One region of the Bacillus sp. M13(2017) genome, then DNA from elsewhere that is predicted to be linked to it. Evidence: predicted binding sites of a transcription regulator. Region 1 holds the regulator's gene; the other holds the start of a gene.

Evidence for each region. The regulator LexA, encoded in region 1, represses DNA repair genes until DNA is damaged. The targets are predictions, from matches to a motif close to CGAACATATGTTCG.
Region 2: CGQ22_RS18725 (Y-family DNA polymerase) is a predicted target of LexA. The motif match lies at 2,886-2,899, and genes of this name have one in related genera.

Annotation. Positions count from the first base shown of each region.
Region 1 covers NZ_KZ268515.1:20,468-26,609, forward strand. The annotation lists gene CGQ22_RS25850 (phosphate/phosphite/phosphonate ABC transporter substrate-binding protein) at 1-628, opposite strand, end outside; gene CGQ22_RS25855 (bifunctional metallophosphatase/5'-nucleotidase) at 814-2,397, shown strand; gene CGQ22_RS25860 (DUF896 domain-containing protein) at 2,437-2,676, opposite strand; gene CGQ22_RS25865 (YneB family resolvase-like protein) at 2,722-3,378, opposite strand; gene lexA (transcriptional repressor LexA) at 3,520-4,140, shown strand; gene CGQ22_RS25875 (DUF4097 family beta strand repeat-containing protein) at 4,231-5,034, opposite strand; gene CGQ22_RS25880 (DUF1700 domain-containing protein) at 5,035-5,577, opposite strand; gene CGQ22_RS25885 (PadR family transcriptional regulator) at 5,570-5,893, opposite strand.
Region 2 covers NZ_KZ268507.1:83,413-89,554, reverse strand. The annotation lists partial or broken gene CGQ22_RS18740 (IS6 family transposase) at 68-767, shown strand; gene CGQ22_RS18735 (hypothetical protein) at 740-1,189, opposite strand; gene CGQ22_RS18730 (YolD-like family protein) at 1,237-1,578, opposite strand; gene CGQ22_RS18725 (Y-family DNA polymerase) at 1,575-2,840, opposite strand; gene CGQ22_RS18720 (hypothetical protein) at 3,718-4,035, opposite strand; gene CGQ22_RS18715 (IS4 family transposase) at 4,314-5,747, shown strand; gene CGQ22_RS18710 (hypothetical protein) at 5,892-6,142, shown strand, end outside.

The sequences.
Region 1 (6,142 bases):
TTAAAAGAGCAATAAGCGACTGATCGTGACCTTTTAATGTAACAGGTTTCACATCTTTTAACGGATCAATTCCCTCTTTTAATAGAACAGCTGCAGGCCATACATACCCTGCTGATGATGTTACATCTTGATAACCAATCTTTTTACCTTTTAAATCTTTTACACTATTCATATTAGAGTCTTTTTTAACAACAAACTCAGATTTATAAAAGTCTACTAAATCCTTTGTAGGGGCTCCCGTTTCATCATCTACTCCAAAACGTTGTGCTTGTAAAATTACATTTGCAGCCTTCTTTTCATGTGCTAATACGTACGCTGTTGGCGGTAAAAATCCTACATCTACTTGTTTAGATGCCATCGCTTCTACAATTGTATTGTAGTTCGTTGAAATACTAACTTTTACTGGAATATTCAACTTATCACTTAATAGCTTCTCAAGCGGTTTTGCCTTCGCCTCTAACGTATCCGCATTTTGAGAAGGAACAAATTGAACATTTAAAGTCTTCGGTACATACCCTTTTTTCGTATCTTCATTTTTACTTGCACTTGACTCTTTCGTCCCGCAGCCACTTAATAATCCCGCTGCTAGTACAACTGTTGTGCTCATTGCAAAAACTTTTTTCAACATGTTAATGCCTCCATTTTTCATTGTTATAAAATAACCTTTCATAAACATGAAGAAATATATCACATATTTTTACAAATAATTGATTATTTACAGAATCTTTACACATTCTATACACTCACATTAAAATTCTCTTCACATATTTGATATGATGAATTGGAAGATAACAATAGAAAAGGTGAGTCATATTGGAACAAAATCAAACTGTAACTTTAAACATCTTATTAACAAGCGATATACATGGCACTGTTTATCCTATTCACTACCAAGATAACTCCCCAGCAGAACTTGGTTTAGCTAAAATTTCTACTCTTATAAAAAAAGAACGTTCCCAAAATACAAACGTTCTTTTAATTGATAATGGCGACTTTATTCAAGGCACACCATTTACTTATCATTATGTTACATACGAAAAAAACAAAAAAAACCCAATGTCCTTATTAGCGAATTACTTACAGTATGACGCTGCAATTATCGGCAATCATGAATTTAATTACGGGATGGATATATTAAATAATGCTGTGACTACTGCGAACTTCCCGTACCTATCAGCAAACATTTTAGATAAAAACAGTAAAAAACCTTATTTCGGGAAACCATATGTAATAAAACATATTGAATCAAATATAAAAATTGCTATTTTAGGAGTGACAACGCATTACATTCCCAATTGGGAACAACCCCATCACATTAAAGATTTACTATTTGAAGATGCATTAAAGACTACAAAAGAATGGGTTTCTTACATTCGCAAACATGAGAAACCAGATTTACTAGTCGTAGCGTATCACGGGGGAGTTGAACGAGATTTACAAACCGGGGTACCGACTGAAGTGTTAACAGGAGAAAACCAAGGATATGCAATGTGCCATGAAATTGAAGGTATAGATCTTTTACTAACAGGTCATCAACACCGAGAAATTTCTCATACGATGGCTAACGGTGTAACAATTTTACAGACTGGATGCAATGGACACTCAGTTGGAAAAGTAAAAATAACATTCGAAAAAACAAAACATAAATGGGTGAAAAAAGAGAGTTCTTCTGAATTATTATCTGTACAAGGAGTTGAGGCGGACCAAGATGTACTTTCATTGGTAGCCGATTACGAAGAGAAAACACAAAAGTGGCTTGATCAACCTATTGGAATCATTCAGGGGGACATGCAAATTTCAGATGCTATGCAAACTCGTTTGCATGATCATCCTTTTATCGAATTCATAAATAAAATACAGATGAATATAGCTAATGTATCAATTTCTTGTACAAGTTTGTTCCATAATACATCTCCAGGTTTCCCTGAACATGTAACAATGCGTGATATCGTTTCTAATTATATTTATCCAAACACATTAAAAGTAATTAGAATAACTGGAGCAGATATAAAAGATGCTCTTGAACTCTCTGCTTCTTATTTCACATTAAAAACAGATGGATCAATCACCGTAAGTCCTATCTACATAGAACCAAAGCCACAACATTATAATTATGATATGTGGGAAGGGATTTCATACGTATTAAACATTTCAAAACCAATTGGTGAAAGAGTAGAATCTTTACAGCATAACAGTGCTCCTCTTAATATGAATGAAGAATATGACGTTGTAATGAATAATTATCGTGCAAGTGGCGGGGGAAATTTTTTTATGTTTCAAAACAAACCGGTAGTAAAAGATATACCCATAGATATGTCTGAACTTATCGCTAATTATATATTGGAACATAAAACGATAGAAGCAACTGTTAATAACAACTGGAAAGTTATTAAATAACGATTTTTACAAATAAAAAAGATGGGCTTCGCCCATCTTTTAATTTAATTTTGCATTATCTTGCTTTTTTAAAGCTTTTAATTTCGTCGGTGTAACATCTGTACCTTCTTCGTTAACAACTTTAATACCTTTAAGTTCGTTTAACATATTTTGACGAAATCCTTTTAAATATTGTTCACGTAGCGATTGACGCTCACGTTGCTCTTCTTCAGTTAAACCTTCAGCTTTTGCTTTTTTCGCTAAGAAGTTAATGCGTTCAACGAGTTCGTGATTAATCATCTCGAATCCCCCTTCTAATCAAAACTGATTATTATCATACAATAGTTACTCTTCTTTATCAAGCAATTGCTTCGTATACTCTACATATCTACGATGTACAGTCGCCTTTGAAACATTATGACCAAATCCACGTAATGTTGCTGCGATTTCTTCAAACGTGAGTTCACTTTTTCGCAAACGTACAATTTCCTCAATTGGCACTTCTTTTTTCTCTCTTCCTACACTTAAATGACGATTTTTTAAATTATTTTCTGGACGATAACCTTTTTCTACTGCACGTTGCATGCCTCGTTTAATTTTCAAGTTATGAATCTTTCTTTGATATTCTTCAACAATACCAATAATATCTAATACCATCGAATCAGAATCCGATAATTGTAATTCACCATTATGTGTATGCGTATATACTTTTATGCCTTCTTTATGTAAGCAATGCATTAATGCGATCTTCGCATTTCCTCTACCAAGGCGCGTTTCATCTTGTATAAGTAACACATCAATTTGTTCGTCTCGAATTGTATCCAACACCTCTAATATACCGTCACGTTCAATTGTATATCCACTAGCCTGCTCTTCAATCACCTTAGTAACATTCATTTGATAGCGCTCAGCTAAATGCAATAATTCATCTTTTTGACGTAACAATGATGTTTCTTGCGCTTCTTTCGTTGTACTCACACGTGCATAAATAATTGCATTCATTTTGAACCCCTCTTTCTCCCTATTATTTCCCTATAGTGTAACATAAATCCGCCATTTGTTCGAACTTATGTTTGTAGAATGTTTTTTCACATGTTATACTTATTAATAAGAAAAATGAAAGAAAACGAGGTGTTAGAAAACATGGAAAAGTTAACGAAACGCCAGCAAGACATTCTCGACTTTATTAAGCTAAAAGTACAAGAAAAAGGATATCCACCTTCCGTACGTGAAATTGGTCAAGCAGTCGGCCTCGCTTCTAGTTCTACAGTGCACGGACATTTATCACGATTAGAAGAAAAAGGATACATTCGACGCGATCCAACAAAACCACGTGCCATTGAAATTTTAGGCGAAGACCGAATGGATACGGAAACACAATCTGTTATTCAAGTTCCAATTGTCGGAAAAGTTACTGCTGGTTTACCAATTACGGCGGTCGAAAGCGTAGAGGAACATTTCCCACTTCCAGCTAGTATTGTTGCTGGAGCAGACCAAGTGTTCATGTTACGTATTTCTGGAGATAGTATGATTGAAGCTGGTATTTTCGATGGAGATTTAGTTGTTGTTCGCCAACAACAGTCTGCATATAATGGTGAAATTGTAGTCGCTTTAACAGAAGATAACGAAGCAACTGTTAAACGTTTCTATAAAGAAAAAGACCATTTCCGTCTACAACCAGAAAATTCTTCGTTAGAACCTATCATTTTAAAACAAGTGTCAGTTATCGGGAAAGTAATTGGCGTATATCGTGATTTACATTAAAAATAATAAAAAGAAGATAATTACCTTATTTACATACGGTAATTATCTTCTTTTTGTATTTTGATAGATTTCCATGCATTCTATTTCTTATTAACGAGTTTCAATCGTCACATCTCCAGCAGCCGTTTTACCGCTAATCTTTTTACTACCATTTCCAATTGTTACATTTTTATTTTCTTCATTAAAAATTGTTACATCTCCCGCAGCACTTTGCCCAGTAATTACCGCATCTTGTGGTTTTTCCGATAAAGTAATATCTATATCTCCCGCAGTTGAACTTGCTTCTAGATTATACTTAGAATCATGATCTTGAATATTTATTTCCCCACTTGTTGTTTTTGCGGTCACTTTCCCTAATACCTTCTTAAAGTTCACCTCACCAGCTTTTGTCGATCCCTCCACATTCTTAGCCGTTACTTGTTTCAACTCTACTTCTCCAGCAAGTGTTCTAACACTTACGCTATCACTTTTCACATCACTCATTTCGATTTGTCCAGCAGATGAATTTACTTTTACATCTTGGTAAGAGCGTTCGGGCACAAGGAGAGTCAATTTAGACGTTTGAAACCTAAAATCGTAAAAAGAAAAATCAAATGAAGCACCTTTTTCTCTTTCCCCAATAACTTTTAATGTGTCACCATCTTCTGCGATACGAATCTCTTGTTTACGTACATCTCCCGATTGCTTTACATAAAAAGAAGAGTCAGGAGATTTTTGGACAATAATATCCCCGGCATCTAACTTAACTTCTATATTTTTTAATGTTTCGTTTTTAATTACATTTTCTTTATCGCCTTTTTCAGCAGTCTGTACTGCTTTTTCATATGTTTGGGAAATTCCTATTACTCCAATAATGATACAAGCGATAGCGATTAAAAATAGTTTTTTCATCATTTACTCTCCTTTTATCATTTTGAAGTTCCATATTACATATCGTACACACAATCTCTTAAACCACGTTGTACTATAAAAAGCGATAATACATAACAATAAACCTACTCCAACAAACGTTATACTAACGAAAAGATCCAACCATATAAAAGTACCCATAAATACTTTTCCAATAACGAAAAATGGTGTTACTACACTAGCAATACCACCGATCCAAAAAGAAAATATAAAAGCAATAATTGCGACTAACGGGCCTAACACAATAATAAAATTAAACAAACTAAGTCCAATCGCTGCCATAACAGCTCTTGTCACATTTGAAGTCGATGGATTTTTTTTCATTTCATCAAAGCGATACATCGCAAGTAATTCTTTCGCGATTACTTTCGGAGAACCAAGGCCCTGTATTATTTCCGATTCAGTTTTCCCTTCTTCTAGTCCAAACTGAAAGTGCTCTTCATAATCCAATAAAATATCTTGCCTCTCTTCCTCTGGTAACTTTCTAAGATAACTTGATAATTCTTTAAGAAACCCTTCTTTACTCATCCCATTCCACCCCTTCAATAATTTCTTGTACCCCTTTCGCAAAATCACGCCATTCTGTTACTAACAAATGAAATTGCGTCTCCCCTTGCTCTGTTAATTGATAATATTTACGAGGTGGCCCTTCCGTAGATTCCTTTAAATACGTTTGAAAATACCCTTCTTTCGTCAAACGACGTAATAAAGGGTATACTGACCCTTCCGATATTAAAAATTTATTAGAAATTTGCTGAACAAGTTCATAACCGTAACTATCTTTACGTTTTACAAGTGCTAATACACAAAGTTCAAGCACACCTTTTTTAAACTGAACGTTCAAGCGCCATCCTCCTTCCCTATCTTAGTACTGTTCAATACACGGTACCTACTTTATCCATAATATACCACTTAGTATTATTTATTGCAAGGTACTAAGCTATATTTATTCCCTAAATTTAGAAAATGAACTAACGAAATTCTGAATAAGACTGCGTTATAACTGAGCAGCATTCAAGGTTTCATTTCATTTACATTAATATTAAACTTCATTCACTCTTTCCTCTTGAAGAATCCACCACACCTTATTCAC
Region 2 (6,142 bases), on a different contig from region 1:
AATTGCAACGAGTCTATAAATCTTGGACATACTGATAGTACTACTCTATAAAAGGTGTGTGATTAGTATGGAAAAAGAGAATTTATTTAAGTGGAAACATTATCAACCAGACATCATCTTGTTAACTGTACGTTGGTACCTACGGTACAACTTAAGCTTTCGTGATTTGGTGGAAATGATGGAGGAACGAGGATTATTTCTGGCTCATACAACTATTATGCGATAGGTACATCAATATGGACCGGAGTTTGATAACCGAATTCGACGTCATCTCAAATAAACGAATAACTCATGGAGGGTGGACGAAACATATATAAAAGTAAAAGGACAATGGATGTATTTATATCGTGCCGTTGATTCTGAAGGAAACACGATTGACTTTTATTTGAGTAAATCTAGAAATCATAAGACTGCAAAGCACTTTTTCAAGAAAGCTTTGCAGTTTTTTCATGTTTCAAAGCCTCGTGTTATAACAGTCGATAAGAATCCTGCTTATCCAATTGCTATCGAACAGTTGAAGAAAGAAAAAAGGATACCAATACGCACCAAAATCCGAAGGGTAAAATATTGAAATAACATCGTAGAGCAGGACCATCGTTTTATTATAAAAAACGTATACGCTCTATGTTAGGACTCATACAGCTATATCTATTCTTGCAGGAGTAGAAGCTATGCATATGATCAAAAAAGAACAGGTTGATTTACGGGATCAGTCTGTTCAAAATCAAAAACAATTCATTCACCAATTATTTGGATTAACAGTGTAAAGAACGATTCTGGCAGGAATCCTCATTTTTCCATGGTATGTATCCTTTATTTGCACCAGAACCAAAAATTTTGTGTCTATAATTCCAAAAGCGACTTTACAGGGGAATGGATTTTTTCCTTCTGAAGCAGCATGCATACAAGAAAGCACCCAATATTCCAATTCTAACGGTAAGCGGTATATTTGAAGACTACCATCGTTGTTTTTTGCTGTTAAGATCGGTGCATTTACCCTGGTTGTAGCAAAACCATCCGTTGTTATCATTGCTACTGCATCATTAGCTTGAAAACCAGTGTTTAACACCTCATAAATGATCCCATCTTCCTTATTAATAATCATAGGTATATTTAGAATGGGATAGCTATTAATATTATTATGAATAATTGCTCCTGCGGCGTTCTTTCTTAACTGATTTCCTTGCATTTTTACACTCCTTTTTAATAATCCAAACGTGATTACATTAATTCATTCTATTTAACATCTATTATATTAGAAAATTGTAGTTTCATCTTATTATAAAAAGCATCCGTACATATAACAGCGCTATTTGAAGGATCAATTTCAACAACGGTCATATAATTAGTGAGTAAATAACCGTCCTCATAATATGTAATCATTATTTCTTCTTCTGATACTAAGGAACATAATAGCATATTTTCAATTCGTTCTTTTTCGTCAGTTGTTAAAATCGGACGGGTGACTTTGTGTTGTTCCCTAATGATTTCACGTATCCCATCAAATTGGGGTGTTAATGCTGCGAATGGAGCCCATTTCACCATTCCGCGCCCTTTTGGCATATTAGCGTTGTTCATAATTTGTGTCCTCCTATTAGTGTATTTCTGTATCTAGCTGTGGCGCTATTTGTATACGAAATTCCTCTTAATATGCTGTTCTTACCAAATTTAGTGCGTATTTCGTCCATTACTTTCGTTAGTTTCATTTCTTTTTCTCGTTGTATTACATTATCGAATAGTGAGATTTGTTCTTCGCCTGCATTGATTAAGTTAGTTAAAGAAACATTTATGGATCTAATGGGTTCTCCAGTGTAAAACTCGTGTAAAAAATATGTACAAATCTTATATATATCCATTGTTAAATTGGTCGGTCGGTTCATAGTGTGAGTTTTTCTGAAGCCACCAGCGGAACTTTTGCTATAACCAATGGAAAAATGGACAGTTTGAGCTAGTTTGTTTTGCCTTCGCATTCGATAACAAACTTCTTCTATATGCTCCAGTAGAATAATTGGAAACTCTTCTATAGTGTAATCACGCATAAGTATTTGGCTTTTACCAATAGAAGTCGTTGTTGGAACGTATTTTTCTGATATACGGCTAAAATCAATGCCGTTGCTATGTAAGTGTAATTCTTCGCCAATAACGCCGAAGCTTTGTTTTAAGTATTTAAGGGGATATTGTGCTAAATCTCCAATTGAATGAATTCCCTTTCGGTTTAACTTCGCTTCTGTCTTACCTGAAATCCCCCAAAACTTACTAAGTGGTCGTATTGGCCATAATTTTATGGGTACATCTTCGTACTTCCAGTATGCTATACAATCTTTAGTTTTCTTCGCTTCCACATCTAAAGCCACTTTGCTCATTAAAGGGTTAGGGCCAATTCCTATTGTGCATTCAATCCGTGTTTTCGTATAAATTTCACGTTTAAATTTCAACGCAAATTCATAGGGATCGTTAGCAAATAAATGAATACTATCCGTAATATCCATAAAAAATTCATCGATGCTGTATTGGTGAAAATCCTCAATAGGAACGTACTGCAAAGCTAGCTTTGTTATGTAATTAGAGCATTTTATGTAAGTTCCCATAATCGGATTTACAACAAGAATGTCTTTTCTGCGAGGAATCTCGTATAATCTGGCCATCTTCTTTACACCCAATGCTTTTAATGGTGGCGTGGCAGCTAGAACGATTGAACCGTTTCTACTTACATCACCGACTACTGCCAATTTTGTATACATAAGATCTAACCCCATTTTGATGCAACTTACTGAAGCGTAAAAGCTACGTAAATCAACACATAAGATGATTCTATTCGGTAAGATAGAATAGTCATACACTGTTATTCCTTCGTATATAATAAGAACGTTTGTTCTTATTATATACGAACTTGCGTTCTTTTATAAAGAGTTTTTGTTTAAAAATAATTTTTTGCATAAAGAAAAGACACTCTTATATGAGTGTCTTTCAGATATTCTGTTTGTGGGAGCAGCAATTCTAACACCAATCAACAATAAGAGGGCATAGATATATATCCTCTTACTATTGATTAAAGGTGCAAACTCAACAAGAAAAGACACTATACAGTGTCTTTTCTTGTTGAGTTCGCTTTAAGGAAAATGTAGTGATTAATCAAGGAATCTTGGATGCTTCTTGATTCATCTTAGTATAACATTAATATATAATTTTAATATATAAAAATAAAATTATATGAATTTAATTTCCTCAAATATTATTAGGATATTTTTCTATATTTAGAACTATGTTAGTAGATTGGTGAAAAGAAGCTATTATGTAGAATGATAGCTTTTTTTATAGTTATATATTGAAATTCAAATGATCGTAATAGGTGAATTGTTTGTAAAATATATACATTTATAGTTGGTTATATTACCATTATTATAAATATTGGAAAAAGAGGGTGTTAAATGTAAATGTTTTAGATGAAGATCAGAACTTCAAATAGTAAGTTTATAGTTTTGGGAGAAGAAAAGAAAAAGAAAAAATTAAATTCTGGGGGTTAATTCACATGCCCATCAACTTAAGAGACTAATTGTTCCCCAAAATGAAAAAAATGAACTGAATTTTCATAAACAACTATGGAGAGATACAATTTTCGTTTTGGGGATACTCTAAAATATTAGCTTGATAGCGATGTGGCGGTACCCCTAATAAACATTAATCAAAAAACCTTCAGTAAACCTGAAGGTCTTTTGATTAATATTTATTTTTCGGTTCATATAAGTAAAAATTGTCTTCTCCAGGAAACTTTATAACAATAACTTTTCTATTTTCCTTTTCAAATACAGTAGTAGCTCCTTCTTCATGCGTTTTTTTCCACCCTTTAGCTCTTATAGACATTAAAGGTAAATATCCAAAAGTATATTGATAATCTGCTGGCTTATCATCTTCAACATGGTTAGAAAAAATAAACACAGGAAAATCTTTAATTTTTGACTCTTTCGTCATTAAGAATGTAGAGAGAATCAGTAGTAATAAGACCCCTAGAATTATCTTTGTTTTTTTAAACTTCACAATTTATCACTCCTATTGATATTGTACTAAATATCATAATAGAAAAATATAAAAATTAGTTCATTTGGCGAGATAAACACAAAAAGTAATATGTGTTGATGTGTAGAGATAATAAAATCATATAATTTCGAACGTAGAAATAAATTAACCATCTATCGGTTAAATAGATGGTTATGGAGTGCTGACGCATCGCCATAAAGCTAAAGTTTTACACTATCCATTATGTAAAATAGACGTTATTCTTTTTGTAGAAATATACAGAAAGGATGGCGTTTTGTATGAATCTATCGATTCAGGATGAGTTTCATTTGTTCGCTAAAGAACTACAGCGATATCTATCTCCACATATTCTTCAACAACTTGCACAAGAGACAGGTTTTGTAAAACGTAAAAGTAAGTATGGTGCACGAGATTTGGCTGCTTTATGTATCTGGATTAGTCAACAGGTAGCAAGCGATTCTCTAACTCGATTATGTAGTCAGCTTTATGCAAATACAGCTACACTTATGAGTCCAGAAGGACTTAATCAACGTTTTAACCGATGCGCTGTTTTATTTCTACAGCGTGTATTTTCCCTTTTAATCAAAAGCAAACTAAACGATTCGTCTCAAATCTCAAACCAATACACCTCTTATTTTCAACGTATACGTATTTTAGATGCTACTATTTTTCAAGTACCCAATCATTTGGCTCCTATTTATCCTGGTTCAGGAGGATGTGCACAAACAGCCGGTATTAAGATTCAGCTAGAGTATGATTTACATAGTGGGAAATTCCTCAACTTTCAAATGGAACCAGGTAAAAATAATGATAAAACCTTTGGTACACAGTGTTTAGATACCTTACGCCCAGGAGATTTATGTATTCGAGATTTAGGATATTTTTCTCTAAAAGATTTAGACCAGACGGATCAACGGGGAGTATTCTATGTTTCACGTTTGAAATTAAATAATAGAGTATATGTAAAAAATGAATCTCCAGAATTCTTTCGGAATGGGACAGTAAAAAAGCAATCTTTATATGTTTTGCTTAACCTTGAAGATATTATGCATCAGATAAAACCAGAAGATACTTATGAAATTCAGAATGCCTATATTGGGCAACAAAAATTACCCTCACGAGTTGTAATATATAGACTCACATCAACTCAAATTCATAAACGTAGGAAACAACAAACTTATGTTGAGAAGAAAAAAGGAGTTACATACTCTGAAAAAAGTAAACGTTTAACAGAAATCAATGTTTATATTACCAACATCCCATGGGAAGTTGTTCCGATGGAACATATTCACGATATCTACTCGCTACGTTGGCAAATAGAGATTGTATTTAAAACATGGAAATCTCTTTTTGGTATCAATCGTTGTCATAATGTTAAGCGGGAACGTCTAGAATGTCATCTTTATGGCCAATTAATCGCTATTTTACTTTGTTCTTCAACTATGTTCAAAATGAGACAACTGCTACTACAAAAAAAGAAAAAAGAATTAAGTGAATATAAAGCTATTTACATGATTCAAGATCATCTGTATTTGGCATATGAAGCTCTACAAAAAAGTACTCAAGAAATAACAAAGGTTTTTCTCCATCTTTTTAATCTCTTACAAAAAAACGGACGGAAATCCCACCGGTATGAGAAGAAGACAGTCTTTGATATTCTGGGCATTGTATATGAGTATAGTGGTTTGAGAAGACAAAAGAAAGCTGCATAATTTTTTGAAAATAATGCCTATCTAGGTTTATTTGGCATGCACATTTTTAAGAGTGTACCTCTACTTTAAGAATTTTTTAGTCCTAATGAACGAAAGTTCATTTTGCCTATGTTCTTAAGTTGATGGGCATGGGGTTAATTCACTATGTTAAAGAAAATGATGTTTATGTTAATGGCTCTTACTCTAGTTTTTGTACCAACTCTCGCTTCAGCTGCAACTATAGAGGATGGAAAGAAATACAACGCAACACAGGAGGAATTAGAAGCTCAAGTTAAAGAATTAGAATATATTTTTTCGGTACTTATGGTAAAGGATGATAAAACAGGTAAATATGTTCTTAATAAAGAAGAATTAGCGAAATCTTCATATAACAATGAAGAAAAAGCAGCTATTAT